2 regions of the Xylanivirga thermophila genome follow, and region 2 is predicted to be linked to the other one. Evidence: a T-box and tRNA genes for the amino acid it is inferred to sense, from the RefSeq annotation. Region 2 holds a T-box; the other holds one or more tRNA genes.

Region 1 (14,052 bases), on a different contig from region 2:
CTCCTATTTGAGCTGATTCAACTATATGTTTTATATAGTCAAAATTATCAATCAAAAGTTCTAAAATATCAGCATCTATATAGTTGTTTTTAGCCATTTCTTTTAGTATATCTATAATCTGTTTTTTGTCCATGCCAGCTCTATAAGGCCTATTTTCTATTAAAGCAACAAAAAGATCAGAAATTGCTACAATTCTAGAAACTAACGGTATTTCGTCACCTTTTAAATGAAAAGGATAACCAGTACCGTCCAGATGCTCATGGTGAAATGATGCCCATTTTGCAATATCGCTAAATCCTTCAATTTGACTTAAAATTTTATATGTATAAAATGGATGTCCCTTAATTATATCGTATTCAAAAGATGATAATCGGCTAGGTTTGTTTAATATTTCTGAAGGAATTGCTAATTTCCCAAGATCATGTAAGTTTGCTGCTATAGTGATTTTAGTACATTCAGTTTCTGAAAATCCAGCAAGTTTAGCCATAATCTTGGCACAAGCAGCTACACCACTTGAATGGGTGGAGGTATATTTACTCCGAAAGTCTATCATTTTAGAAAACATAGTAGATAAATCCACAAAATCATACATATCAATATACATTTTATCATCTAATTTTATCATTTGTTTTATACTATCAGCAAGGAAGTTGGATGTTATATCTAGCCAGAAATATTCTTTTTTAGCTAATTCCAGAAATGCATCTACTATTTCAGGATTAAATAAATTATTTCTATAATTATCTATAGTATGACATATTTTATCTTTTTGTGATAACACAGGTACATCATGATTAATCAAAATAGCTACTCTATCCGATAAATGTATAATATGGCTAAACATATGCACATTATATCCCATATAATATAATCCATTTCCATATTTCCATGGAATATGGTGAAAATGTACAATATCTGCTACCTTTTTAAAAGGTTTAAACATTCGTAAAAGTTTATATCCAATGTTAGCATGATGATAAGAATCATTAAAATCAAAGTTCAAAGCGGACATCTTTTCTTTTAATGAAAATGCTCCGATATCATGAAAGATAGCTGCTAAAAATAGTTCATTAAGCTGATCTTGTGTTATCCCTAATTCTCTACCAATACTAAGAGCTATATAAGCAACTTTTTTATGATGGCCTACAAGAGATGGTTCTACCATGTCTATAGTGCTGGATAGACTTATAGATATTTCCCAAAGACTTATGTTTATATCATCATACATATAGTATTACACTCCAAAAATAAATATTAATCATAAAAACCTCAAAATCTACAAATGATTTTGAGGTTTTACGATCGAATGGTGGGTCATCAGGGATTCGAACCCGGGACGCCCTGATTAAGAGTCAGGTGCTCTACCAACTGAGCTAATGACCCATATACTATAACAACAAGAATAAGTGGTGGGCCATCAGGGATTCGAACCCGGGACGCCCTGATTAAGAGTCAGGTGCTCTACCAACTGAGCTAATGGCCCACATAAATATTTATTTCTTGCTGGCGCGCCCAGAAGGATTCGAACCTTCGACCTCCAGATTCGAAGTCTGTCACTCTATCCAGCTGAGCTATGGGCGCAAGAAAAAAATGGAGCGGAAGACGGGATTCGAACCCGCGACATTCGCCTTGGCAAGGCGACGCTCTACCACTGAGCCACTCCCGCATGTACCTAAAATTATTTATTTTTAAAAATTATGGGGGATGGTGCGGGCGAAGAGATTTGAACTCCCACGCCTTGCGGCACTAGATCCTAAGTCTAGCGCGTCTGCCAATTCCGCCACGCCCGCACGGATGGTGACCCATCGGCGACTCGAACGCCGGACACCTTGATTAAAAGTCAAGTGCTCTACCGCCTGAGCTAATGGGTCAAATATGGCTGGGGCGGCAGGGTTCGAACCTACGAATGCGGGAGTCAAAGTCCCGTGCCTTACCACTTGGCTACGCCCCAACATGGGGTGGATGGTGGGACTCGAACCCACGATTTCCAGAGCCACAATCTGGCGCTCTAACCAACTGAACTACACCCACCACATAAATCATTTTGCCATAAATGGTGCGCCTGAAGGGATTCGAACCCCTGGCCTACGGATTAGAAGTCCGTTGCTCTATCCAACTGAGCTACAGGCGCAAAATGGAGCGGGTGATGGGAATCGAACCCACACGACCAGCTTGGAAGGCTGGAATTCTACCATTGAACTACACCCGCATATCATGCCGACAATCAAAGATTATATACTATCGAGTACCGGTTGTCAATAGTTTTTTTTAACTTTTTTTGACCAATTCGGACTCGCATCTCGGCGACGAGTTTTAGTATACTGCAAACTAATTGATAGGTCAACTGACAAAATCGCCAAATTTCTCAATTACGTTAAATTATCTCTTAATATCATTATAATACTTACACATTAACAATCCAAGGGGTTATATTTTGGTTAACTAACTCTATAATGGCTATTGTTGGTCTATACCCTCCCCTTGGTTGAGAAGGACTGCCGGGATTTATAAACAGCTTATCCTCTATATGTTCTATCTTAGGAATATGTGTATGCCCAAATAAAAAAACGTCTATGTTTGATCTTTTTGCAGTATTAAGCATTTTATTGAAATTATGTGCTCCATCATATAGATGACCATGGGTGAGGAAAAAACGTTTTCCTTCTAATTCTATTATTTTAGAATAGTCGGTATTACTATCATAATCACAATTACCTTTTACATAATCTATTGGTACATTTACGGTATTTTGTATATACGCTGCATCTTTTACAAAATCGCCTAAATGAAATATCCTGTCTACATCTTTTACTTTATTTAGTATATTTCTTAAGGACAATTGTTTGCCGTGTGTGTCACTAATTATTGCTATTTTCATGGTTAATATAACTATCTCCTTTACTTTTAAGATTTTAATTCTTCGAATAAAACATTACGCAATTCTTTTAGTGCGATAGCTCTATGGCTTATTAGATTTTTTTGACCGTCAGGTAATTCTGCAAAAGTTTTTTCTAGACCATCTACAATGAAGAGTGGATCATAGCCAAATCCATTATTACCCACAGGTTTAAATCCTATTTTTCCATGGCATATTCCATTTGTTGTTATTATTTTTCCACTAGGATATACCAATGCCATACAGCATCTAAATTGAGCTTTACGTTTTTTAATAGGTGTATTTTCAAGCATTTTAAGTAGTTTTATATTATTCTGTTCATCATTTGCATTAGGGCCTGCAAATCTTGCTGAATAAATACCTGGTTGTCCACCAAGTGCTTCCACCTCTAGACCAGAATCATCTGCTAAGGTAATCTTATTTGTTAATTTCATAGTTTCCATAGCCTTTTTGATTGCATTTCCTTCAAATGATATTTGGTCTTCAACAGTATCGATGCTAATGCCTAAATCTTTTAGACTTAGTATTGTTATGGGTAGATCCTTAAATATATGCTTAATTTCACTTAACTTCCCTTGATTGTGCGTAGCTACTACTATTTCCATTGGTTTTTCCTCCTAAATTTTATAATTAATAATATATCGGTTAAATTTATGGGCTGCCTTTTAGGCAGCCCATAAATTTAACTAATATTCATTCGCAAATGTAGGTAGATTTAGCTGCTCTACACCTTCATATTCTTTACCATCAACCATAATTTTAACATAATCAACGCCGGAGAATTGTTTTGCAGTCATAGCAATAGATTTCATTACAATAGCTTCACTTCTAGGCTCATTTCCCAAGGCACTAAATTCCTTATTGAAGTTTATGTATGCTGTTCCGTTTTCTATTTTTGTATCTAATAGTTTTGTACCCTGTGGGATATCCATTTTTAATACATTGCTACTTTTAGGCCCCTTTAACAATTCTCCGATAGCTGTATCTAGGGCAAGCTCAGATGCTGATATTATCCTAGTTACGGGCACAAGATAGTCATATTGTGTATCTGATGTGCTGTGGAAAAACACTGTAAGTTTTCCTTCTCCATTTTTTATATTTTGCCCCATTTCTAAATTTATATCTTGAGGAGCAAGAGGTTTGCTTACATCCGTTCCATTTTTCATACTTTGCTTTATCTTACCATCAAACATAAATTGCACTTTGTCAATTGCAGGAAATTCACATAGAGTGAGTACTATACCCTGCACCATGTTACTTTCAGATACTGGATTTTCAAATTGAACAGTATCATTCTTAAAATCAATTTTTGCTAAACCATCTTTTATTGATAGACCGTTTATCTCCGTATTTCCAGGCATTAACGCCTTAAGTCCCATTGCCATGAGATCTTTTTGCTGTTCTTTAGTATCCATCATATAGGATAGGGCAGCTTTTGCAATACCTTCTTCCCAAGGAATTTTACGCATTACTGGGACAAGATAACCATCGTCATTTTGATAATATAATATCGTTTCTCTAAGATTTGTATCTTGTTTATCATCCTGGATGTTATTAGTTAACACATTACCATCTGGAGTTTCACTATCTAAATTATTCTTTTGTGATGACTTACATCCTCCTAAAAACATAATAGTTAATAACATTATGGAAATAATAAATATAGTCTTTCTGCTATACAATATAGACTCCCCCCTTAGTTACTTCTTGATAATATTTATATTAAACATTTATGGTGAGTATGTATAACACTTTGATATTTTACCATATATTTTATATAAAATCCATATAATCGTGTATATAGAGCAGTTTTGTTTGTATTTGATATAAAGTAATAGTATAATAAATTGAAACTCTTTATCCTTTAATTATTGTAAAGTAGATTATTTTAGGAGGGATATATATGGCCTTAGACGGTGTGATGTTATCATGTATAATTACTGAATTAAAAGCTAAATTATTAGGTGGTAAAGTAGAAAAAGTATATCAGCCGGAGCGGGATGAGATAAATATTGTTATACGATGTGGAGGAAAAAATTACAAATTACTTATGTCAGCAAGTGCAAACAATGCCAGAATTCATATAACAGGAACAAGCAAAATAAATCCGCAAGTGGCTCCTGCATTTTGTATGGTACTACGCAAACATATATTAAGTGGTAAAATAGTGGATATAGTTCAACCAAATTTTGAAAGAATAGTGGAGATTCATATCCAAAGTATAAATGAATTAGGAGATATGTCGATAAAGAAGCTTATAATAGAGATAATGGGAAAACACAGTAATATTATTCTAGTGAATGAAGAAAATAAAATTATAGACTGTATAAGGCATGTAACTAGCGATATGAGCAGAATAAGGGAAGTTTTGCCAGGAAATGAATATGTATATCCTCCTGCCCGGGGAAAGATAAGCCCTATAAATATGAATAGGGATACATTGATCAATATATTATTTCAGGATAAAAACCAAGATAAAAAACTCGATAATGTTATTTTTCAATCTTTTGCGGGTGTTTCTAAAATCACAGCGAAGGAAATCGTATACAGGGCGGTAGGAAATAGTAACATGCTAATTATCAAAGAACTAAACGATAATGATAAAGAAAATGCAGTAAACAGCTTTTTAAATTTTTTCAAGGAAGTTTCTGAAGAACATTTCGCTCCGTTTATATTGCAAGATTCCAATAACGCACAAAAGGATATACTGCCTTTCTTTTACGAACAGTATGATTTAAAAATGCAAATTGCTGTAAATAGTCCGTCAGAAGCTATAGAACAGCTTTATGCCAATAAGGATAAGATCGATAGATTAAAGCAACATTCATCAAATTTATATAAGATTATAAGGACGCATCTAGACAGGTGCTATAAAAAGCTTGATATACAATATAATGAATTGAAGGAGGCAAAGAAAAGTAGTCTATATAAATTATGGGGTGAACTTTTAACGGCAAATATATATCAAATACATCAGGGAATTGATAGTATAGAACTTATAAACTATTATGATGAAGCAGGAAAAAAAGAAAAAATTCCTTTAGATAGGGGAAAAACTCCCGCCCAAAACGCTGCTCTATACTATAAAAAATATAACAAATTAAAAACCGCCAGCAAAATGGTATCTAAGCAGCTTGCTGAAAATAAGAAAGAGATAGAGTATTTAGAAAACCAGTTGCATAATCTGGAAAAATGCACTGAATATGATGAACTTGAGGAGATAAAAGAAGAGCTTATATCCCAAGGATACATTAAAAAGAAAGTGAAGAATATAAGAAAACGACAAAATACAAAGATATCAAAGCCATATCATTTTATATCTTCAGATGGTTTTGATATCTTTGTAGGTAAAAACAATATACAAAATGACTATCTTACATTAAAAATAGCAAGCGGTAGAGATATTTGGTTACATGTAAAAACCATACCTGGTTCCCATGTAATAATAAAAACTAATGGTGAGGAAGTGCCAGATAAAACATTATTGGAAGCTGCACATCTTGCTGCTTTCTTTAGCAAGGGTCGTTTATCTAGCAATGTAGCAGTAGATTATTGTCCTAAGAAAAATGTAAAAAAACCAAATGCTGCTAAACCCGGTATGGTAATATACGATATATATAATACCATCTACGTAACTCCTGATGAAGACTTAATAAAACATTTATCGAAGGAATGATCTGCTGCCAGGCTTTACTAAAGGTATATCGGATTTGCATATAGGGCAGTTTTCAGGTGTATAGGATTTTACATCTAATGTGATGGCTGCCCTATACTCTGCTCCAAATTCTACTGTACCATTACTTCTGTCAACTAGTGTAGCTACTCCCGCCACATTACCTTTGTATCCTTTTACCAGTTCTATTACTTCTTTAACAGATCCTCCAGTGGTTACAACATCTTCAACTATTAAAACATTAGTACCTTCAGGTATATCAAAACCCCTTCTAAGAACCATATCACCTTCTTGTCTTTCGGCAAACATTGCCTTTGCGTTTAAACATCTGGCCATTTCGTATGCAAAGATTATACCTCCTATGGCTGGTCCAATTACTATATCTATTTTTAGGTTTTTAAAATGTTTAGATAATGCAATAGATAACTCTTCTGTATATTCTGGGTATTGAAACACCTTTGCACATTGCAAATATTGATCGCTATGTCTGCCAGATGTCAATAAAAAATGTCCTTCCATCAAAACACCGGTTTGTTTAAATATTTCAAGTACCCTTTCTTGATTTATGAAATTCATAATTATCCTCCTTTTATGGTTAATTTATAATAATTCCATTTATTAATTCGCTTATATCCTTTATGCTATTATCAATCATATACCGGCTCAACTCATCTAATATCCTAATACATGCATTAGGGGTTACTAGATTAGCAGTGCCTACCATAACTGCTGTGGCTCCCGCCAGCAAAAACTCTACTACATCTTCGCCATTCATAATACCTCCCATTCCGATTACAGGTATGCTAACTGCTCTGTTGGCCTCCCATACCATGCGAAGTGCTAGGGGCTTTATAGCAGGACCTGATAGACCACCTGTTATATTTGCTAGTATAGGTCTACGGCTTTTTGCATCTATTGCCATACCTAAAAACGTATTTACTAGAGAGATGGAATCAGCTCCTCCCTCTTCTGCTGCAGCCGCATTTTCTCCTATGTTTGTAGTATTAGGTGTAAGTTTTACAATAAGAGGTTTTTTAGTGCATGATTTTACATCCTTTGTTACCTTATATATACTCTCTGGACGTGCTCCAAAGGCTGCACCACCTTCTTTTACATTTGGGCATGATATATTAAGCTCTATGAAGCTAATCGGCTGATCGTTGAGCTTTTGTGCTACTTGGCAGTACTCATCTATGGTACTCCCGTTTATATTTGCTATTATTGGAACATCATATTCTGATAATTTAGGCAGCTCATTTTGAATGAAATAATCTACCCCCGGATTTTGAAGTCCTACGCTGTTTAAAATACCAGATGGAGTTTCTGCAATACGTGGTGGAGGATTACCTGCCTTTGGTTTTAAGGTTAATCCTTTTACTGCTATTGCACCTATCTTATTTAAATCTACATAGTCCTTATACTCTATTCCAAACCCAAAAGTTCCGGAAGCAGCTATTATTGGGTTTTTAAGCTTTATGCCGCATATTTCAACATTTAGGTTATTCATCAGCTAACACCACCTCTTTTGCCCAAAATACAGGTCCATCGGTACATACTTTTTTATAAGTCCAACCTTCAGGAGTAGAAGCTTTTATTTTACATACACATACTAGACACCCGCCTACACCACATCCCATGCGCTCTTCCAATGATATTTGACAAGGTATATCATATCGGTTTGATAATGCTTGTATCCCTACTAACATGGGAATAGGTCCACATGCTACTATGAGGTCAGCATCAGTATAATTTAGTGCTTCACTTAATATGTCATTTACAAACCCCTTGTATCCTAGGCTCCCATCATCCGTACATATGCGTACATCACTTGACATCATTTGAAAATCTTCAATTTGGTAGGACGATTCTCTATTTCGATATCCTAAAAAGCAGGATAGGTGTTTGTCTTTATGTTTGTTTACAAAGAATTTTAATGGAGCTACTCCACAACCTCCACCTATTATATATATATTGTTATACGTTTTCGGTTGTATAAATCCGTTTCCAAGCGGCCCAAGCACATTTATACAATCTCCTGCTTGTAATGTTGATAAAATATTAGTACCTTTTCCTACCAACTGATATACTATATCCACCCTTTCCTCTTCCATATCTATATCATTTATACTTATGGGTCTTCTTAGAATAAGGGAGCTATCATGAGGTATCTGTACATGTAAAAATTGTCCAGGTATAGCTTCTTTACATATATTTCTACTCTTAATACCCATTTTGAATATACCTTGGGCTATTTGTGTATTAGATAAAATAGTGCATATTTCAGTTTTATTCATCTCATATCCTCCAATTGTTGTAATGAAATAGTATGCATTTCTTCCCCGGATAGGCTTAGCTTCATGCTGTTTATAAAGGCTTTTGCCGTATCCAATGATGTAAAACATGGTATTCCGTATTCTACTCCTTTCCTTCGTATTTTAAATCCGTCCCTTTGTGGTATCCTACCTTTAGTAGGTGTATTTATAATCATTTGAATTTTCCCTTGTTCTATAAAGTCCTCTATATTGGGATGAGATTCACTTATCCTGTTTACTACACTGGCAGCAATATAGTTAGATATGAGTACATGGGCAGTACCCCCTGTGGCCAGTATATCAAAGCCTAGCTTTTCCAGCTCTGCTGCAAGTGGTACAACCTCTTGTTTATCATAATCCGCAACTGTAATAAGAACGGTGCCTGTCTTTGCAAAATTATATCCAGCAGCTATAAGACCTTTATATAGGGCTTCTGATAAATTTTTACCAATACCAAGCACTTCACCGGTAGATTTCATTTCTGGGCCTAGACTAGTTTCTACCTGAGGTAATTTTTCGAATGAGAAAACAGGGACTTTTACAGCCACAATATTGCGTTTTGGGGCTAAACCTATACCATAACCCAACTGTTTAATGGTATAACCCATCATTGCCCTGGTAGCTAGATTCACCATAGGTATACCTGTAACCTTACTTATATAAGGTATGGTACGACTGGAACGGGGATTTACCTCTATGATATAGACTTCGTTATCGTATTCTACAAACTGTATATTGATAAGTCCTTTAACTTTTAGTTCTACAGCTATCTTTTTTGTATACTCCACTATTTTATCTACAGTAGCTTTTGATAGGCTTTGTTGCGGGTATACTGAGATGCTATCTCCCGAATGTACTCCCGCTCGTTCTATATGTTGCATGATACCAGGAATTAATATATCTTCTCCATCACATACTGCATCTACCTCTATCTCTTTCCCTATTAGATACTTATCAATCAATATGGGATGATCCTGCTTTGTTCGATTTATTATACCCATATATTCCTCTATATCATCGTTACTATGGGCAATTTGCATCCCTTGACCTCCTAATACATATGACGGTCTTATAAGGACTGGATAACCAAGTCTTTCAGCTGCATCTATAGCTTCACTGGTAGTGAATATAGTGGTACCTTTTGGTCTTTTTATATTGAGTTTATTTAAAAGCATATCAAACTCTTTTCTATCTTCTGCCTGATTGATGGCTTTAGGATGTGTTCCTAGTACTTTATATCCTGCCTGATGTAGAGTTTCTACCAATTTTATAGCAGTTTGACCCCCAAACTGTATCATTACTCCAAGGGGTTTTTCCCGTTCTAATATATTTATTACATCTTCAGGCGTAAGGGGTTCAAAATATAATTTATCTGCCGTATCAAAATCGGTACTTACTGTTTCAGGATTATTATTTATTATGATAGTTTCAAAACCTATCTCCTTTAATGCCCATACTGCATGGACTGAACAATAATCAAACTCTATGCCCTGTCCTATTCTAATTGGCCCCGAACCGAGTACTACTACCTTTTTATTATGGCTTACATTCATTTCATCCTGCCCAAGGTATGTCGAATAGTAATAAGGTGCAGCAGATTTCAAATGTTTAGCATAGGTATCTATCTTTCTATAAACTGGATATATACGGAAACTCTTCCGTATGTTATATATACGTTCTTCTATTGTATCTGTAAATCTTGCTATGGTATTATCTGTAAAACCCATCTCCTTTGCTTTAAGCAATATATCAGCTTTTAAGCTTAAAACATCACAATTTTTTAGTGCTTCTTCCATTTTAACTATATTATATATTTTACCTATAAAAAACTTATCTATGGCGGTATATCGATATACCATATCTATATCCATACCGCGCCTTAAGGCTTCTCCCACTATAAAGATACGCTCATCGGTTTTTTCATGTAATCGATTTTTTATTTCCGCGTCTGTAAAGTTCTTAAATTTTGGCGCATCAAGTGAATCTATGCCTAGTTCTAAAGACCTGATAGCCTTTAAAAGTCCTTCTTCAATGCTTGAACCTATGGCCATAACTTCACCTGTAGCCTTCATCTTAGTTCCTAGTCTTTTATCGGCCTTTACAAACTTATCAAAAGGCCATTTGGGGATTTTAACTACTATATAATCAACAGTTGGTTCAGAAATGATATATCCGTTTTTAGAAATTCCATGTAAGATCTCATCCAATGTATAACCGACTGCTATTTTTGCTGTTATCCTGGCTATAGGATACCCTGTTGCCTTGGATGCCAGTGCACTCGATCTGCTAACTCTTGGATTTACTTCTATGATATAATAGTCCATACTGCACGGATCAAGGGCAAACTGTACATTACATCCACCTTCTATTTTGAGCTCATCTATGATCCGGAGTGCAGCCGTACGGAGCATTTCATATTCTAAAGCATTTAGCGTTTGGGCGGGAGCTACTACTATGCTATCTCCCGTGTGTATGCCCACAGGATCGATATTTTCCATACTGCATATGGACATGCAATTACCTTTTCTATCCCGTACAACCTCAAACTCAATTTCTTTCCATCCGGCAACGGATTTCTCAACAAGAATTTGATGCACTCTACTCAACCTCAATCCATCGCTGGCTATCTCTATAAGTTCGTTCTCATCTTGTGCTATACCTCCACCAGTTCCACCTAGTGTATATGCTGGACGTACTACAACAGGATACCCTATATTTTTAGCAAAATTTATGGTGGTTTCAATATTATGAGCTATTATACCTTCTATAATAGGTTGATGAATTTTTTCCATGGTATGCTGAAACGCTTCTCTGTCCTCTGCCTTGTTTATAGTATCCATAGAGGTACCTAATAGTCTTATGTTATTGCTATCTAAAAAATCTTGTTCGGCTAATTCCATAGCTAAATTAAGTCCAGTTTGGCCACCTAATGTTGGTAAAATGCTATCGGGTTGTTCCTTTAAAATAATATTTTTTAATGTTGATATATTTAATGGCTCTAAATATACTTTGTCAGCCATATTTACATCAGTCATTATGGTGGCAGGATTACTATTTACCAGTACGACTTGTATTCCTTCCTCTTTAAGGGCTCTGCAAGCCTGAGTACCTGCGTAGTCAAATTCAGCTGCTTGCCCTATTATTATAGGTCCAGACCCTATTACCAGTACCTTCTCTATATTCATATTTCTGGGCATAAATCCACCTCCTTTGATTTTAATATTGCTTCGTTTATGTCATTCTTCATCCTAATAACTTCCGCCAGCGCCGCTTTATCAAATTCAGAAGATGAAAATTTATCTTTCCATAATGGATTTTTATATGCACATATAATGCTGCGAGAGGCATTTACAACGGCACCTAGTCCATCGGGATTAAAACATCCCGTTATATGACGAGCAGTACCTCCCTGAGCCCCATACCCAGGCACTAAAAAGTATGCGTTTGGGATAATATTTCTAAGGTGTCTGGCATCTTCAGGATGGGTTGCCCCAACTACTGCTCCGATACTACTGTAGCCATTTTGGCCTTTTAGCTTTTTCCCCCATTTATCTACATATTGGGCTACTATTTCATAAAGTTTCTTATCTTTTACTTGTAAATCTTGAAGCTGAGCTGAAGAAGAATTGGATGTCTTTACTAATATGAATATGCCCTTATCATATTTGATGCAGGCATCTATAAAAGGTGCTATGCCATCTATTCCTAAATATGGATTAACAGTTATAAAATCAAGATCAAAAGCTGCTTCTTTGGTGTTAATAAGCCCTGTCCTACCTAAATAGGCATCGGCATAGGCCTCTGCAGTAGAGCCTATGTCATTGCGCTTTACATCTCCAATTACTATAAGCCCCTTGTTTTTTGCATATTGACATGTATTTCTAAAAGCTTCTATACCTGCAGGGCCATACATCTCATAATAGGCTATTTGTACCTTTACTGCTGGTACATATTCATATACCATATCTATTATTCTCTTATTAAACTCTAAAATAGCTTTAGATGCCCCTTCAAATGTAATATTCCCCTTACAATATCTATCTACAATACATGCCGGAACATATTCCAACCTAGTATCCAGTCCGACTAGGACACAACTTTTTTTGTCCAATATCTTTCTTATAAGTTTATCTATCATGTTTTTATCCTCCTTATAAGCAAATTTTACCTTTCTCCATAACTATATTTCCATCTACTATTGTATATAGGATTTTTCCCCTCAATTTACATCCATCGAATGGTGAATTTTTTCCCTTTGAATAAAATCTGTTTGTGTCTACGGTATAAGATCCATTAGGATCTACTATGGTTATATCAGCCATTTCGCCTTCCATTAGTTTTCCTCCGGGGATGTTCAACAACCTGGCGGGAGTTGATGACATTTTATCTATTAGTTGAGGCATGCTTAATATACCTGTATGCACTAGGTTAGTGTATGCCAGGGAAAAGGCTGTTTCAAATCCTGATATACCATTGGTAGCTAGATCAAATTCTGTATTTTTATCCTCGATGCTATGGGGTGCATGATCTGTAGCTATTATATCTATTGTTCCATCTTTCAGTCCTTCTATTATTGCTTCTACATCAACACTAGTTCTCAATGGTGGATTAACCTTTGCATTTGTGTTGTATTCTTCTATCCATTCATCAGTAGCTGAAAAATAATGCGGAGCAGTTTCGCAGCTTACTTTTATACCTGCTTTTTTAGCCTGCCTTATTATCTCTACAGAGCCCTTGGTGCTTACATGGGCAATATGGATAGGAGCATCAAGTGTCCCTGCTAATATAATATCTCGAGCTACCATAATCTCTTCTGCAGCCCTTGGTATACCTTTAAGGCCTAGTATAGTGGACATATATCCTTCATTCATAACTCCATCTCCAACTAAATCCATATCTTCGCAATGTGAGATTAGAAGAAAATTAAACATTTTTGCGTATTGAAGAGCCAATTGCATAATATTTGGATTATATACGGGATATCCATCATCTGACAAAGCTACTGCCCCGGCTTCTTTTAAATCGCCCATCTCAGTTAGCTCTTTACCTTGTAAACCTTTAGTTATGGCTCCTATAGGATATACTTTAACTATTCCTTGAGATCTTGATCTAGATTTTATAAAACTAACTATAGCTGCATTATCTATTGGAGGATTAGTGTTTGCCATGCA
Region 2 (17,454 bases):
GATTTCAAGTTTTTTGATTGTTCAAAGGTATAAAATGTAATTGAAAATATACTAAATGCCATTACTATACTGGCAATTTCTAAAAATATATGCCAACTCAAAAACACATCAGCTGAAAAAACATGTTTCACTATTGTCCCCACCCCTTTTCATTTGGCCAAACTTATCTAATATAATGTTAATTATACAGAATTTTATCTCCAATGTCTACCAATGCATATTAAAAAAACCCATATGGATTATATCCACTGGGCTTTATAGATAGATATCTCTATCTATTATACCTTCTGCTTTTCCTAGTCCATATCCCAATGAGAAGCTTTGCATCATACTTTTAGATATAGTGTTTACAATAGCTTCTCTATCCTCTTTGCACAAACCCATATCATATATTTTCATAAGATTTTGTACCTTTTCTTTAGAAATTTGAACAATAGCTTGTTTAGTACCTTCATATTGCTTATCTAATTTTTTATTCGCCTCATATGTAAACTCCTTTATTATTTTATCAACAGAAATATTTGGGGGGACTTTTTTATTTTTCACAATCAAAACTCCTTTTCATAATAGTGCCATTTTTATGGTCCCCTGTTTAATGGTTTTTTATACCGTTGCTGCCTATAAAATGCTCAAAAGTTACCTGCTTAGGTTCATGTGGATACAACAGATTTGATAATTGGATACCTATTAATCTGACAGGCTTTATGAGCTCTATCCTATTTTCTAGTATGTTATTGGCCTCAGAGTATATCATCAAAGATGAAGAGGTAGGAACATCCAATGTAATGCTTCTAGTTATAAGCCTAAAATCATTGTATTTAATTTTAACTGTTATAGTCCTACATTTTATGCCCTGCTTATTCATACGTTTACCTATAATGATAGCAAAATCTTTTATATAGTTTCTCAATATGCCTTTATCAACAGCATCATTCGACAGAGTAGTTTCTTCACCAATGCTCTTAGCCTGTTGATACGCCTCAACCGGCCTGTTATCCATACCTTGTGCCAAGCATAAAAGCTCATATCCACGTCTTCCCCAATGATTTAAAATGAACTCCCTATCATAATTAAGCAAATCCTCTATAGTAAAAATACCTATGTCGTTTAGCTCCTTTTCAGTTTTAACACCTACCCCCCAAATCTTTCTTACAGGAAGGGTTGGTAATATTTTTTTCGCATCTTTAAGGGTAATTACAGTAAAACCATTTGGCTTTTCCATGTCAGAAGCTAACTTTGCCAAAAACTTATTATATGATATCCCAACAGATGCTGTGAGATTTAATTCATCGTATATGCGATTTTTTATTTCTTGAGCTGTCGATATCACATCTCTATGTTGTTCCCCCATATCCAAAAAAGCCTCATCTATGGATATGGGCTCTATAGTATAGGTATAATCCTTAAATATATTTTGAATTTGCTCAGATACGTTTTTATATTTCTCCATATTGACCGGTAAAAATATAGCACCAGGACATAACTCTCTTGCACGTCTAGCAGGCATAGCTGAGTGGATACCAAATTTTCTAGCCTCATATGATGCAGTACTCACCACGCCTCTTCCGTCAGGGTGCCCTCCTACAACAATAGGTTTATTTCTAAAAAAAGTATTATCCCTTTGCTCTATGGAAGCATAGAAGGCATCCATATCAACATGGATTATAGACAGATCATACACTATATCCACTCCCAATAGACATTTTACATATTTTTTGATTAATTTATGTTTATATCATCTTCAATCAATCGAGTTATTTTACACATGGCCTCTAGCTCATCTGGGCCTATTATACGTATTCTAAATTCTGCATCTCTAAAAATACCTAGGGCTAATACTGACAGTAAACTCTTTGCATTAGCCGTCTTTGTATCTTTGACTAGTAAGATTTCTGATTTAAAATTACTAGCCACCTGCGTAAGTTTTGCAGCCGGCCGTGCATGAAGCCCTACTTCGTTTTGAATGACAAAGCTCTTTTCTATCATCTACTGTCCCCTTTTCTTTTCATTAAATTCTTAAAGTTTATTTTATCGTAATTTGTCGTTAAAAACAATACCCATAAATAAATGTTTGTTTGCATCTTGACTTTTTGCCGTCGTTTGGTAATAATATATAATATGAAACTAAAACTTTTATAACGTTAAAGTATTAAGTAATAATTAAAATGCACTAAAATAGCTATGAAGGAAAATAGTAGTATATCCTCTGTCTATAAGCGACCTAGGGATGGTGAAAGCCTGGAGATATGATGTACGAAGGCATTCTGGAGCTATCTTTAAAAAAGAGGGTCTAAAAAGACCAAAAAGGGTGGAACCGCGAAGGATAGCCTTTCGTCCCTTTAATGGGATGAAGGGCTTTTTATAATTATATAAAGTATTGGAGGAACACAAATGTCAGTATCATTAACTATGGATAAGATGGTAGCACTCTGTAAGGGAAGAGGGTTTATATTCCCTGGTTCCGAGATATATGGCGGGTTAGCTAATACCTGGGATTATGGACCTCTGGGAGTAGAACTTAAAAACAATGTCAAGCGGGCATGGTGGAAAAAATTCATCCAAGAAAGCCCATATAATGTAGGCATGGATTCTGCCATACTGATGAATCCTGAAACATGGGTAGCTTCTGGTCATGTAGGTGGATTTAATGATCCCCTTATGGACTGTAAGGCTTGTAAAACTAGATTTAGAGCAGACAGCCTCATAGAAGATTATTTAAAATCACAAGGGCATGAAGACATTACAGTAGATGGCTGGAGCAATGATAAAATGGAGAAATACATAGAACAAAATGATATACCTTGCCCCGATTGCGGTAAACATGATTTTACAGGCATCCGCCAATTCAACCTTATGTTTAAGACTTTTCAGGGTGTTACTGAAGATTCGAAATCTGAAATCTTCCTAAGACCCGAAACTGCCCAAGGTATCTTTGTAAATTTTAAAAACGTTTTACGTACTAGTAGAAAAAAATTACCTTTTGGCATAGGTCAAATAGGAAAATCCTTTAGGAATGAAATAACTCCAGGTAATTTCATATTCCGCACCCGTGAATTTGAACAGATGGAACTGGAATTTTTCTGTAGACCTGGTGAGGATATGGAATGGTTTGATTATTGGAGAAGCTTTTGTAAAAACTGGCTCATTGAGTTTGGATTAAAAGAAGAAAATATCCGTTTAAGAGATCATAGTCCTGAAGAACTTTCCCATTATAGTAAAGCTACTACAGATATAGAATTTTTATTCCCATTTGGTTGGGGTGAACTATGGGGTATTGCAAACAGGACAGATTTTGATTTAAAACAACACGCAGAGCATTCTGGTGAAAATTTTAATTATCTAGATCCTAATACTAATGAACAATTTATTCCCTATTGTATTGAACCTTCTGTAGGTGCAGATCGTATTACTTTGGCCTTTTTGTGTCAAGCATATGTTGAGGAAGAATTGGATAACAACGATTCTAGAGTCCTATTAAAACTACACCCTGCTCTAGCACCATTTAAGGCAGCTGTTTTGCCCTTGTCCAAAAAACTTAAGGATCAGGCAAACAATATTTACCTAGAACTTAGTAAATACTTTATGATAGATTATGATGAAACAGGTAGTATTGGAAAAAGGTATAGACGTCAAGATGAGATTGGTACACCCTACTGTATTACAGTTGATTTTGATACATTAGAGGATAACTCTGTTACAATAAGAGATCGTGATACTATGGAACAAATCCGAGTAAAAATAGATCAGCTTGAAGGTTATCTACGGGAAAAAATAACTTTTTAAAAAAGATACGCCAATATTGGCGTATCTTTTTTAAATCTCTTTTATTGCTTCTGTAGGACATCCTTCTATTGCTTCATTTACCTCATCTTCAAAATCAGATGGTACATCTTCATCTATTGCCTCTGCTTTATCGTCATCATTCCAATGAAAAACATCATCACACGTACTTATACATAATCCACAACTGATACATAGATCTTGGTCAACCATAGCACGCATGTATATTCCTCCCTTTTAAATTTCAACTTGTTTTTATAGTGTGCCCACATTTTCTACTTTGATAAGTTAAACTTCAAAACCCTTCAATTGGTTATATGTAATATCATCTACATATACCTCTAAATATATTCCACTCGCCCTATATTCCTGATTTATTACCTTGGCTTCATCATGTAATTTAGACAAAACATTTGCCTCATCATAAGGTATACATAGACAAATATGATGATAATCAATAGATATATTATTCTCTATCTCTTTTAGAAGTAAATCTATTCCTGCCCCTGTCTTGGCAGATATGCTTACTTGCGGCTTTATAGCAGGTAATGGTATAAGACTATTCACTTTATCTATTTTATTATATACCATTATAATTGGCTGATGTGCGCCTAATGAATTTAATACATTATTTACTAACTCTATCTGTTCTAACATATGAGGTGAACTCATATCCACTATATGTAAAAGCACATCAGCGAATATCACTTCTTCCAGCGTAGCCTTAAATGCATCTACTAATTGATGGGGTAGTTTATTTATAAACCCAACAGTATCTACTAATACAACGTTTTGATTATTAGGTAACACTATTTTTCGAGCAGTGGGATCAAGAGTAGCAAATAGTTTATCTTCCACTAACACTTCTGAATTTGTTAAGATGTTCATTAGCGTGCTTTTTCCTGCATTGGTATATCCCACTAATGCAATTACAGGAATCATATTCTTTTTTCTTTTATTCCGCGCAAGTTCCCGCCTTTTTTGTACTTTTTTAAGCTCCTTCTCTATCTCATATATGCGTTGTCTTATATATCTCCTATCCGTTTCTAGCTTTTTTTCTCCCGGTCCCCTAGTTCCTATACCCCCTCCCAGTCTTGAAAGCTCTATGCCTTTCCCTGTTAGTCTAGGTAACCTATATTTTAACTGTGCCAGTTCTACCTGCAATTTACCTTCTCTAGATATGGCCCTTTGAGCAAAGATATCCAATATAACAGAAGTCCTATCTATAACCCTTATGCCTGTTATATGCTCTAAATTGCGTATTTGGGTGGGAGATAACTCATCATCACAAATAATAAGATGGGCGTCAAAAGATTTTACCGCTTGAGATAATTCTTCTGCCTTCCCTTTTCCTATATAAGTAGCTACATCTGGCTTATTCCTGTTTTGCACCATTTTAAAAACCACTTCGGCTCCAGCAGTATCTGCCAACTGGTCCAATTCTTCAAGTAATGCTTCTCCCATACCCTGAACATCTATTCCTACTAAAATAGCCCTCTCCTTAATTAAATCACTCTGCATACTCTGTCCCCCTTAAATGAAATTGTCTACTCCATAGCAATTTATAATATCTCCTTTTTCCAACCAACCTTTTCTAGCAATACCTACACCATACTGCATATGAGAAAATCCTTCCAAATCATGGGTATCTGGACATATAGCAAATTTTATTCCTAAATCTTTTGCTCTTCGGCACCAACGCCAATCTAAATCAAGACGATGTGGATTGGCATTTATCTCTATAGCTACACCATTTTCTAATGCTTTTTGAAATACCTTTTCCATTTCTATTTCATATGCAGGACGAGATAGTAAAAGTCTGCCAGTAGGATGTCCTAATATTGTAACATATGGGTTGTCCATTGCCTTTAAAATTCTTTCTGTCATCTCTTCTTTATTCATAGAGAAATTTGAATGTACAGATGCTATTACAAAATCAAAACTTTCTAATACTTCAGTATTATAATCTAAACTACCATTTTTTAGTATATCTACTTCGATTCCTTTTAATATCTTAAAATGACTAAATTTTTTATTCAACCTATCGATCTCTTCATGCTGTTGCATTATATCCTCTTCATTAAGTCCATGAGCATAAGAGGCAGACTTGCTATGGTCGGATATACCTATATATTTATATCCTAGCTTATAAGCATACTCAGCCAGTTCAGAAATCGCACATCTACCATCACTATAATTGCTATGCACATGCAATATTCCAATTATATCGTCAAAAATTACAAAGTCAGGTAATTGATTTTTTAACGCTATCTCTATTTCACCAGTATTTTCTCTTATCTCAGGTGGAATATATTGCATGCCTAATGTACTAAATATATCTTCTTCAGAATAACATAATATCAAACTATTATCGCTCACATTAAAAAGTCCATATTCATTCATCTTTATATTCTTTTGCTTTGCATAATGGCGCATAGCAGTATTATGCTCCTTGCTACCTGTAAAATGATGAAGCGCATATGGATATTGTTTTGTACTTACCACTCTTAGGTCAACGGCTATTCCACTTTCAAGTCTTAAACTGGTTTTTGTAGTTCCTTTTGCTACAACTTCTTTTATATGAGTAAAGTTTACAAAAAAGTCCATCACTTTTTCTCCATGATCACTGCCAACCAATATGTCTATATCCTTTATTATTTCTTTTTTACGTCTCAAGCTTCCTGCAATATCAATATAGTCTACAAATTCGCAAGTCTTTAAGTATTCAATCAATATCTCAGCTTCTCTATAAGCCTCAGAAAATAAAAATTTATCCTTATATTCTTTAAAATTCTCTATACCATTCAATATATTTTCCTGAGTCTTATATCCAAATCCAGGTAAACCTGCTAATCTATTCTCATTACATGCATACTCCAATTCTTCCAAAGTTGTTATACCTAAATTATCATAGATTATTTTTACCCTTTTGGGTCCTAAACCAGGTATTTTGAGAAGTTCAAATAAACCTTTAGGAAAAGATTGTTTCAAATCTTCATAATACTTTAAAGTACCTGTTGTCACCAATTCCTCTATCTTTTCTTGAAGCGCCTTACCAATTCCCTTTATTTCCCCTAGCCTACCTTTTGCAACTAGCTCTTCTATATCTTGATCTAGTAATTCTATACTACGGGCAGCATTTGTATAAGCACGTATTTTAAACGGATTGTCTCCTTTCATTTCTAACAAAAGAGCAATCTCCTCTAAAACTACGGATACCTCTTTTTTATCCACAACCTATCCCCTCCTTTGCTATTATTCTACTAGATATCTATATTATAAACCACAAATATAAAATTAACCAAAATGTGAAAAGCACTTCTGGATTATTACAGAAGTGCTATATATTATCGTTCATGGCTGCATATCGTTTAGTAAAGTATCGTTTGCCTTTTCCAAAGCATCATAGGTATTAACACCTACTACACCATCTGCTATCAACCCATAATCTCGCTGGAAGTCCATAACAGCATTTCTTGTTCCTTCACCATATATTCCATCTATGGAACCATTATAATATCCTATTCTGCGTAAAATTTCCTGCAGCTGGGCAATGTCTGAGCCATTCTCTACACCTAAATAAAGAATTCGTCCAGTAAAAACACTTCCCAATATATTCACTTCAGTGCCTAAAGGCACTATATCATAAAGCTCTATCACATCTTCGTTGTACATTCTTACACAACCGTGGCTTACTGCTTTACCTATAGATTCAGGATCATTTGTTCCATGAATACCATAACCTCCCCATGAAATATTAAGTCTCATCCATCTGGCACCAAAAGCTCCTCCTGGGTTTACCGTTTTTTGTATTATTCTCCAATTACCCACAGGTGTAGGAGTAGAAGGCTTCCCGACTGCTACAGGATAAGTTTTTAATATTTGTTCCCCCTCTTTTAATATAAGCTCACGTTTTGACAAATCTACAGTTATATTATATTGTGTATCAAAATATTCAAGACTTTCAGCACTTAACCCTATAGCATTCCATGTAATAGGACCAACTATTCCATCGCCAATAAGACCATTTGCTAATTGAAAATTTCTAACCGCTTCTGCTGTTTCTTTATCATATATTGATGTTATATCTCCATTATAATATCCTAACTCTTTAAGACGTTCTTGAACATTTCGCACATCAATTCCTTCCATTAAAGGATCAGATATCCGTAAATATCTGCTTGCATACACGATAGAATCACCTCATTAAAGGGGCTACCATTCGTAGCCCCAAATTTTATCTAATCAAAAATATTTTTTGCTATTCATATGTTCCTGTACTTTTTCTAATACCTCTCCAAATCGCTGAAAATGGACAATTTCTCTCTCTCTCAAAAATTTCAAAGGTTCTATTACATCTGGATCATCTGCTAGCTTTAGAAGATTTTCATAGGTTGCTCTAGCCTTTTCCTCTGCAGCTAAATCTTCATGTAAATCAGCTATAGGATCACCTTTTGACTGTATATAAGCTGCTGTAAATGGTACCCCTGTACCTGTACTAGGATATACTGCACTATCATGATCAGCAAAATAAGCTCCCGCACCTGCCGCTTTTATCTCTTCTGGAGATGCGCCTTTCATTAATTGATAAACCATAGAACCTACCATTTCAAAGTGGGCCAATTCTTCGGTACCTATATCATTTAATGTCGCTTTTGCTTCGGGAATAGGCATACTATATCTTTGAGACAAGTATCTCAGTGAAGCAGCTAATTCACCATCCGGACCACCATACTGAGAAATTACGTACTTTGCCATTTCAGGATTGGGATTCTTTATCCTGACAGGATATTGTAGTTTTTTTTCATACACCCACATATTAACACTCCTCCATCCAATAATCTTGTTCCCATGGCCAGGGATCATTTATCCATCTCCATGGATACTGACTTTGAGAGTATCCAAAATTCGTCAAAGGGCCATATATGCGTTCATACTCGGCTTTTAACATCATAAGCTGACGAGTATAGTTATTATATTCATTTATAGCTCGCCTATCCTCTGGATGTGTATTTAAATATAGATTTAAATCAACTGTCATGAATTCTATAGCCCTTATTTGATTAAGAAGATCATTCCTACACATAATGATTAGCCCCCTCATACCTATAATCCTTATATGGTCTCACCAATTCTGGAAACATAGTACCATGTTTAAGAGCTTCCATTGGTGAAAAACTTCTTGTATATTGTTGATATGGTATATATGCCCTTGCCAATTCACCATTTGGCATATATGGTCTCGGCTGCGGCCTTGGTATGCACTGTCCGTAATTATAAACAGAATAATCGTAATTCATGCATATTCTCCTTTCATATATAAATATCTTTAATTTATATTATTCGTAATGCATATAAACGTTACAAAAACAAGACGGCATTAAAAGCCATTAAAAGGCCACAATGCCGTCTTGTTTTAATATATTATTTTTAATTCTCTTGCAAAATAGAAATAACAAGAATAACAAAAAGTGTCATACAAAAATGTATAACACTTTAATCAAAATCTTTCCAACTGCCTGTTGTTTGCTCAGGGGTCTTCCTTATATCCATTATTGAATCCATCTTAGTCATTTCCAATAACTTTTGTACACCAAGCTGGGGATAGGCAACTACCAATTTACCTCCTCGAGCTTTCATAATCTTCACCAATGAAATAAGCATTCCAAGTCCTGCACTATCCATAAATTCTACATCTGAAAGATCCAATTCAATCACTTTATCGTCAGCATTTAAAAAATCATATATCTTATTTTTTACCAAAATAACTGTTGAAAATGATATCTCATCTTTAGGTTTAATGAATACAGTGCTGCCTTCTCGATATATCTGCATGAACATTCCCCCCATATAAATAAATTAGTTATTATTCTTCCATTCATGTGCTATAGGCATATATTTATTAGCCATAACAGATGATTTGGAAACTTTTAAAGCAGGAGCAGATTGCCTGCGCTTATATTCACTTTTATATACCATATCTATTATATTATAAACAGTATTTCTGTTAATGCCACTATTTATTATAGTATCAATTTGATCATTATTCTCCAAATACATATATAAAACATTATCCAATACATCATAAGGTGGTAGAGCGTCATTATCTTTTTGATTTTCTTTTAGCTCAGCTGATGGTTCTTTTATTAATATATTATTTGGTATTATCTCCTCTTCCATATTTATATATTTAGCTATTCTATATACATCCTTCTTAAAAATATCAGCTATTACTGATAAACCCCCACACATATCACCATATAATGTAGAATAACCAACATATGTTTCCGATTTATTTTCTGATGAAATTAGCAATCTGCCTTCTCTATTGGATATAAACATTAAAATATTTCCGCGTATACGAGCCTGAATGTTTTCCTCTGCTATATCTTGAGATAATTTCCCACTTGTGTTGAAAATATACAAATATTTCATAAATACATCTTCTATTGGTATTACTCTATATTCAATGTCTAAGTTTTTTGCAAGTTGCTCAGCATCCTGCTTACTATGCATGGAAGAATACCTAGATGGCATAGATACACCCAATACATTCTTTGAACCTATAGCTTCAGCCGCTATGCATGCATTAACGGCAGAATCTATACCCCCGCTCAAACCCAATACTATCTTCCCTATTTTATTCTTTTTGCAATAATCTCTAAGTCCTAATATCAGGGAATTATATGCCCATTGTATATCTTCTTCAACCGAATCTATATTATTATAAATTTCTCTAGTATCATAAAATATAATATCTTCTTCAAATAGTCCAGCTTTTATGATCATATGTCCATCTTGAAACACAGATGAATTACCATCAAATATAAGCTCATCATTGCCCCCTACCCCATTTATATATATAAGAGTACACTGTTTATTACAAGTATATCTTTTATAGTAATTAACCTGTTCATCAAATTTACCCCTATAGTATGGCAATGACGATATGTTTATTACTATATCTGCTCTACAATCCATATCCTCTAGTAGTCCAGGTATTATAGCTATCTTTTTACCCATAAAATTGATAACATGCTGTTGAGATTTTGAATAGGCATGAAAATATCTTTTTTCATAATAATCTCCATATTTTGATAATCGTTCTTTATATATTGTATGAATTATTCTTCTATCCTGTATTAAAAAGGTTGCATTTAAAAGGCAGTTGTTTTCTCCATATATAGGAACTGATATTATGGCTGAAATGCCGTCAGTATATGAAATTAATTCGCCAACAGCCTTTGAAACACAATCTATAAAGCTAGATTGAAATAATAAATCCTTAGGTGTATAGCCTGTTAAAGCTAATTCAGGAAATACTACTAAATCGCATTCTTTTTGCTTTACTATATCAATATAATGCTTTATAATAGACAAATTCCCAGCTATATCACCTACTTTTGTATTTATTTGTCCAATAGCAATTTTCAAATCTATCACCCCATCCTTTTAAAAATACTTAATATTTTACTCTCCATCTGATATTTTTCACATATATCTTTATGTATTATCTGTTTATCCTTCAAGTTTATTAGTGAACACGGAATAGAGCTACCTGATACTTGAGATAATTTTTCTAACATATCGAATTCGTTTCCATTTTGTTCTAATGCTTGGCTACCAAGAATGGCATTTAATACTGGTTTGCAAAATTTAAACGGGCTTGCAGTACATGCTATAATTGTCTTGGTTGAATCTCCCGTAATTTTTTTGTATTCATCATAAACATAATATCCAACAGCAGTATGGGGATCCATTACATAACCATATTTTTCATATACTTGTTTTATAGAACCGATAGTTTGTTCTTCTGTTGCATATCCCGCCCAGAATACGTTTTTTATGCTGCTTAAAATATTATCGTCTATCTTATAGACTTTATCTTCTTTAAGTTTCTGCATATACCTTTGTATATATTCAGTATTTCTCCCTGATATCTCAAAAAGCAAACGTTCCAAATTACTAGATATCAATATATCCATCGATGGAGATATTGTTTTATGAAATTTACGCTGCACATCATATCTACCAGTATTAATAAATTCGGTTAAAACATTATTGGTATTTGATGCACATATAAGCTTATTTATAGGTAAACCCATACTTTTGGCATAATAAGCAGCTAAAATATTTCCAAAATTCCCTGTCGGCACTACAACGTTTATTGGCTGCCCATATATTATCCATCCGTGTTTCACCATATCTAAATATGATGAAAAATAGTATATTATCTGAGGTACCAATCTTCCCCAATTAATAGAATTTGCAGAAGATAATCTATATCCTAAGTGCTCCATACTAGATCTTATTTTTTTATTTGTAAATATAGATTTAACACCGGACTGTGCATCATCAAAATTACCCTGTATTCCTATTACATGGGTATTCAAACCTGGCTGGGTTATCATTTGCATCTTCTGGATTGCACTTACACCATCCTGGGGATAAAATACAACTATATAAGTATTTTTTACATCACTAAATCCACTTAGTGCAGCAGTACCAGTATCTCCGGAAGTTGCCGTTAATATGGCTAATTTATTTTGTTCATTTGTTCTTTGTACAGCAGTAGTCATAAGGTGTGGTAAAAGCTGCAAAGCTATATCTTTAAATGCGCAGGTAGGGCCATGCCATAATTCCAGCGCAAATAGATTGTCTCCAACAGGCTCAATTGGCGCTATATCTTCTGAATCAAACTTAATTTTGCTATAAGCCTTGTCTACGCATCTATTAATATCTACTTTGTCATAATCATCAAGATACATGCTAAGTATTTTAATAGCTTTTTCCCTATAATTCATCTCTACCATGTCTTTAAGCAGTTTGCCATCTATATTTGGTATGTATTCAGGAACATATAGCCCGCCTTCTGGGGATATTCCCTGTTTTATAGCCTCCATAGAAGAAACCTTATTATCTTTATCCCTTGTACTTTCATAAATCATATTATATTTCACATCCTAATACCATTTTTTATACATTATACATTGGCAATATGGAAGACGTCAACTTAAAGTAAAGCAAAATTAAAGCCAAGGAAATCCCTTGGCTCTACCTTTGTCCGTCCTTAATCAAAAATCTATCATATATTTCTCAAAGGAGACAGGTACATTCATAGGATCTCCAGATATGGATAAAGTAATCTTTACATGGAATTTTTTAGATAGTTTTTCAATATTAAGCAAAAAGGCTTCTATATCTTGCATTTGCTCCTCGTCCTTCATCTCTAAAAAACCATCTACATATATGAAGTCGATATCATAATTTTGAGCAACAATGCCTGATAAGAAGCCATAAAAAACGTTTATATCCTTTATACCAAATTCGCTTATGTCAATAAACCTAATGCTTCGATCCAGCGTCATGGTATATCGGCTATCACCATCAATAAAGATGACATCTCCATTCCTCTTTTGCGCCGAATTATTAGCCATCTCAATCATAGCTTTTGATTTGCCTGTGCCTTTCTGACCTATAAGTAACTTTATCAAGTTGACCGCCTCCCATAAAATATTTTTAAAGGTTGCTAAATTTATTATATCATATGGGGCTAAATCTTACCAGCAAAAAAACACAGACAAATCTAATATTATTAAATTATTTTTATGCTTTTTTACTCTGCAATTTCTTACGTTGTGCAGTATCCAATATAGATTTTCTAAGTCGTATACTTTTAGGAGTTATTTCTACCAATTCATCATCATTTATAAACTCTATAGCTTCCTCAAGAGTGAGTTTTCTGGGAGTAACTAGCCTCAAAGTTTCGTCAGAACCTGCTGCTCTCATGTTACTAACATGCTTTTTCTTACATACATTTACATCTATATCACCTGGGCGACTATTCCGGCCTACTACCATCCCTTGATATACTCTTGTACCAGGTTCTATAAATAAAGTTCCTCTCTCTTGGGCATTATAGAGCCCATAGGTAATAGATTCACCTGATTCAAAAGCCACTAATGCTCCTTGTTGACGTGTAGGTATCTCCCCTTTATAGGGCTGGTATCCATCAAATATTGCATTCAATATACCCTGCCCTTTAGTATCGGTCATAAATTCAGATCTATAACCGAAAAGACCTCGCGATGGAATAGAAAATTCCAACCTTACACGCCCGCCCTTTGTGTTCACCATACTAAGAAGTTCTCCCTTACGTCTTCCTAGTTTTTCGATAACAGTACCTGTAAATTCATCAGGTACATCTATCATCACCTTCTCCATAGGTTCGCATTTTTTTCCATCGATTTCCTTGTATATAACTGTAGGCTTTGATACCTGGAATTCATATCCCTGTCTACGCATGGTCTCTATTAATATGGATAAGTGCAATTCTCCTCTTCCAGATACGTTAAATGTATCCGGAGAATCAGTTTCCTCTACCCTAAGACTTACATCTGTCTTAAGCTCTTTAAACAAGCGGTCACGTAAATTTCTAGAAGTAACATAAGTACCCTCTTGTCCTGCAAAAGGACTGTTATTTACCAAAAATTGCATCGAAATAGTAGGTTCTGATATATGAACAAAATGAAGCGGTTCCACATGATCTACATCACATATTGTATCACCTATGCTTATACCTTCCACTCCAGATACTGCTATTATATCCCCTACGGTAGCATTCTCTACCTGCACTCTTTTGAGCCCTTCAAATTGATATAGATTAGTTATCTGTACCTTTTCTTCTTTCCCCTTCATATTGCACAGAATGGCTTCCTGCCCCAATTTGACACTTCCTCTTCCTACCTCTCCAATGGCAATCCTACCTACATATTCATTATAATCAATAGTAGAAACCAACATTTGAAAAGGAGCATCCTTATCACCAACAGGTGCAGGTATATGTTGTACTATAGTATCAAATAATGGCTGCAGATCTTTTCCTAAATCATCTGCACTTAAAGATGCCAATCCTTGTTTCGATGAAGCAAATACGAAAGGACAGTCCAGTTGACTTTCATCTGCATCTAAATCTATCAATAGCTCTAAAACCTCATCAATAACCTCTTCAGGCCTAGCATCAGGTTTGTCCATCTTATTTATAACTACTATAACCGGAAGACCTAATTCTAGAGCTTTTTTAAGAACAAACCTTGTTTGAGGCATAGGACCTTCGAACGCATCTACCAATAATACTACTCCATCTACCATTTTCAGTACACGCTCGACCTCACCACCAAAATCAGCATGTCCAGGCGTATCTATAATATTTATTTTTACATCTTTATACCACACTGATGTGTTTTTAGAAAGTATGGTAATTCCCCGTTCCCGTTCCAATTCGTTGGAATCCATAACACGATCCTCAACCTGTTGGTTTGCACGGAATATGCCACTCTTTTTTAACATCTGGTCTACCAAGGTAGTTTTACCATGATCAACATGGGCAATTATGGCTATATTACGTATATCATTTCTAGTTATATTCATCTATTTTTTCATCCTTTCCTTCTTTAAAGCCAGTTAAAATTTTAACATATACATACATATCTATCAATAAAAAATTCTATCAGGCCATCTGTTTAATGCTGCCGCTACTTCATATTTCCTGGGCAATGCCATTCTGCCTGGATTACCCTTATATGGTGAAATATTATCCAGACCTCTTTTTTTGATTATATCATATGCAACATCTAAGGCCTCTGATAGGGTTTTATGATCATCTGCAATATTAACTAATATATATCTTACCAACATAGCTATGCAATTAGTCTGGCTGCTGTCTATCAATTGTTCCACATGTGATAAATCTATTTTATCCTTGTTATAAGTCATTGTATTTAAGCCTTTTGTTCTTATATCACATTTCTTTAGACACTCACTTTGGTTACACAAAACCCTATTTGGCAATTGACCAAAGGTATTAACTGCCTGTATATTTATACTAATATCTTTATCGTTTGCTATTTTTTTAGCCTCATCAGTAACATTCCTTGGTATATATTCATCCATCATTATAACATTATCGGCAACATCAAAATAATCTCCTACACCACCTATTACCAAAATAGTAGATATATCATGTTGAACATACAAGGATCGTACCTTGTCTATAAATGGAGTAATAGGCTCTTTGTCTGGACTAATGAGTTTTTTCATTTTGGCATCCCGTACCATAAAATTGGTCGCACTAGTATCTTCATCTATGAGTAATAATTTTGCTCCCGCCTCTAGTGCCTCCATTATATTGGCTGCCTGTGATGTACTGCCGCTCGCATTTTGAGTACAAAATTTACGGGTATCCACCCCATTTGGTAAATTGTTTATAAATGGAGATATATCCGTATTATGAATTCTTCTACCATCCTCAGACCGTATTTTTACGGCACTGTCCAAGCTAACCACATACTCACGACCATCTCCTTCTATATGAGGATATATGCATTTTTCCAATGCCTTAAGCAGAGTTGATTTGCCGTGATATCCTCCACCGACAATAAGGGTAATACCTTTAGGAATACCCATACCACTTATACGCCCTTTATGGGGAAGTTTTATGGACACCTCAAGGGATTTAGGGCTTTTAAAAGGCTTTGCCCCCTTATTGATAGGTAATGGCTTATCAGATGTACCACTCTCCCTCGGAAGTATCGAACCATTTGCTATAAACGCACAAAGGCCTAGTCTTTGCAACTCATCTCGCAACACTTCGTTATCTTCCATAAGATTAATTTGCCGTTTCAAAGCTTCACTATCTATGTTTTTATATACAAGTGACGATTGCATAATATCTGGCAAATACTTGAAGAATATTTGTTTTGCTTTTTCACCTAAAATTCTCCGTCCTGCAGCTGGCATTCCCATTTCAAACCTTACTTCTACCCGTTGTTCATCTATATATACAGATGTCCTATAGAGTATCTCTTGGCCGCATCTATCTATAAATAGGTACTTAGGACAAAATCTAGCTATATTATATTGAAAATTTCTTGTTAAGAAATCTATTACTCCTACCTTTTTACACTGCTTATCTATTAAATATTTTGGAAAATTAGCATAACTTTGAGGTACTACCATTCTGAGTTTCGATGGAGGAGCATATGGATCAGGTTGAACATGATCAATGCAAAGAGTATATTTTTCAAACATATACTCACCCTCTAGCAGTTTATAACTTTTATATCCTTTCCCGTCTATAGTGGACAACATATTCATTAAATCCTTGGCTTTATTCAAAACAACAATCCTCCTAGGTTTAGATTACAATTATAGATTATAGCACAAATAAAAAAGCTTTTTACTAAAAGCACTTCATTTTTTATGTAATTTTATCTTAAAAATACCGATAGTGTATTTTACCCTTGATTATTGTAAATATTTGCATTAAAATATAGGTATATTATTTAAAGGGGGAGTTTGGATGGGGGGTTCATATAATAAAAAATGTGCAACGGCTATAACTATATTGGGAATATCTGGGATGTTATTATGCTCGAATACCGCTTTAGCTGCATCTCCTCAAATACTCAGACTAGGTGATAAAGGAACAGAAGTAGTAAAATTGCAAAAGCAACTTAAGGAATTAGGACTCTTTAAATACCATGAATTCACAGGATACTATGGACTTATAACCAAAGATGCTGTTATCTCTTTTCAAAAAAGTAAAGGATTAAATCCAGACGGTATAGCAGGACCTAAAACTATGGCTATTTTATATGGTATAGATAATATTTC

Evidence for each region. The T-box of region 2 lies ahead of EJN67_RS02675 (glycine--tRNA ligase). A T-box ahead of a tRNA ligase gene usually reads a tRNA of that ligase, here a tRNA-Gly.
Region 1: it encodes a tRNA-Gly, which carries the amino acid that the T-box ahead of EJN67_RS02675 (glycine--tRNA ligase) is inferred to sense. The anticodon was not compared.

What each region holds. Positions count from the first base shown of each region.
Region 1 covers NZ_RXHQ01000043.1:2,216-16,267, reverse strand. The annotation lists gene EJN67_RS13000 (HD domain-containing phosphohydrolase) at 1-1,228, opposite strand, end outside; tRNA gene EJN67_RS12995 (tRNA-Lys) at 1,308-1,383, opposite strand; tRNA gene EJN67_RS12990 (tRNA-Lys) at 1,408-1,483, opposite strand; tRNA gene EJN67_RS12985 (tRNA-Arg) at 1,505-1,581, opposite strand; tRNA gene EJN67_RS12980 (tRNA-Gly) at 1,592-1,666, opposite strand; tRNA gene EJN67_RS12975 (tRNA-Leu) at 1,706-1,790, opposite strand; tRNA gene EJN67_RS12970 (tRNA-Lys) at 1,796-1,871, opposite strand; tRNA gene EJN67_RS12965 (tRNA-Gln) at 1,877-1,951, opposite strand; tRNA gene EJN67_RS12960 (tRNA-His) at 1,955-2,031, opposite strand; tRNA gene EJN67_RS12955 (tRNA-Arg) at 2,055-2,131, opposite strand; tRNA gene EJN67_RS12950 (tRNA-Gly) at 2,136-2,209, opposite strand; gene EJN67_RS12945 (metallophosphoesterase) at 2,405-2,878, opposite strand; gene EJN67_RS12940 (XTP/dITP diphosphatase) at 2,905-3,501, opposite strand; gene EJN67_RS12935 (GerMN domain-containing protein) at 3,583-4,578, opposite strand; gene EJN67_RS12930 (Rqc2 family fibronectin-binding protein) at 4,800-6,572, shown strand; gene pyrE (orotate phosphoribosyltransferase) at 6,558-7,136, opposite strand; gene EJN67_RS12920 (dihydroorotate dehydrogenase) at 7,165-8,076, opposite strand; gene EJN67_RS12915 (dihydroorotate dehydrogenase electron transfer subunit) at 8,069-8,863, opposite strand; gene carB (carbamoyl-phosphate synthase large subunit) at 8,860-12,078, opposite strand; gene pyrF (orotidine-5'-phosphate decarboxylase) at 12,063-13,019, opposite strand; gene EJN67_RS12900 (dihydroorotase) at 13,033-14,052, opposite strand, start outside.
Region 2 covers NZ_RXHQ01000003.1:75,649-93,102, reverse strand. The annotation lists gene EJN67_RS02695 (MASE3 domain-containing protein) at 1-131, opposite strand, end outside; gene EJN67_RS02690 (hypothetical protein) at 256-546, opposite strand; gene EJN67_RS02685 (DNA polymerase IV) at 593-1,681, opposite strand; gene EJN67_RS02680 (HPr family phosphocarrier protein) at 1,720-1,986, opposite strand; T-box leader at 2,173-2,342, shown strand; gene EJN67_RS02675 (glycine--tRNA ligase) at 2,392-3,783, shown strand; gene EJN67_RS02670 (ferredoxin) at 3,814-4,002, opposite strand; gene hflX (GTPase HflX) at 4,069-5,301, opposite strand; gene polX (DNA polymerase/3'-5' exonuclease PolX) at 5,314-7,014, opposite strand; gene EJN67_RS02655 (L,D-transpeptidase family protein) at 7,135-7,917, opposite strand; gene EJN67_RS02650 (manganese catalase family protein) at 8,026-8,598, opposite strand; gene EJN67_RS02645 (spore coat protein CotJB) at 8,600-8,866, opposite strand; gene EJN67_RS02640 (spore coat associated protein CotJA) at 8,859-9,080, opposite strand; gene EJN67_RS02635 (STAS domain-containing protein) at 9,277-9,615, opposite strand; gene EJN67_RS02630 (NAD+ synthase) at 9,640-11,214, opposite strand; gene thrC (threonine synthase) at 11,220-12,728, opposite strand; gene EJN67_RS02620 (ATP-binding protein) at 12,855-13,274, opposite strand; gene typA (translational GTPase TypA) at 13,387-15,210, opposite strand; gene EJN67_RS02610 (ABC-ATPase domain-containing protein) at 15,274-16,956, opposite strand; gene EJN67_RS02605 (peptidoglycan-binding domain-containing protein) at 17,141-17,454, shown strand, end outside.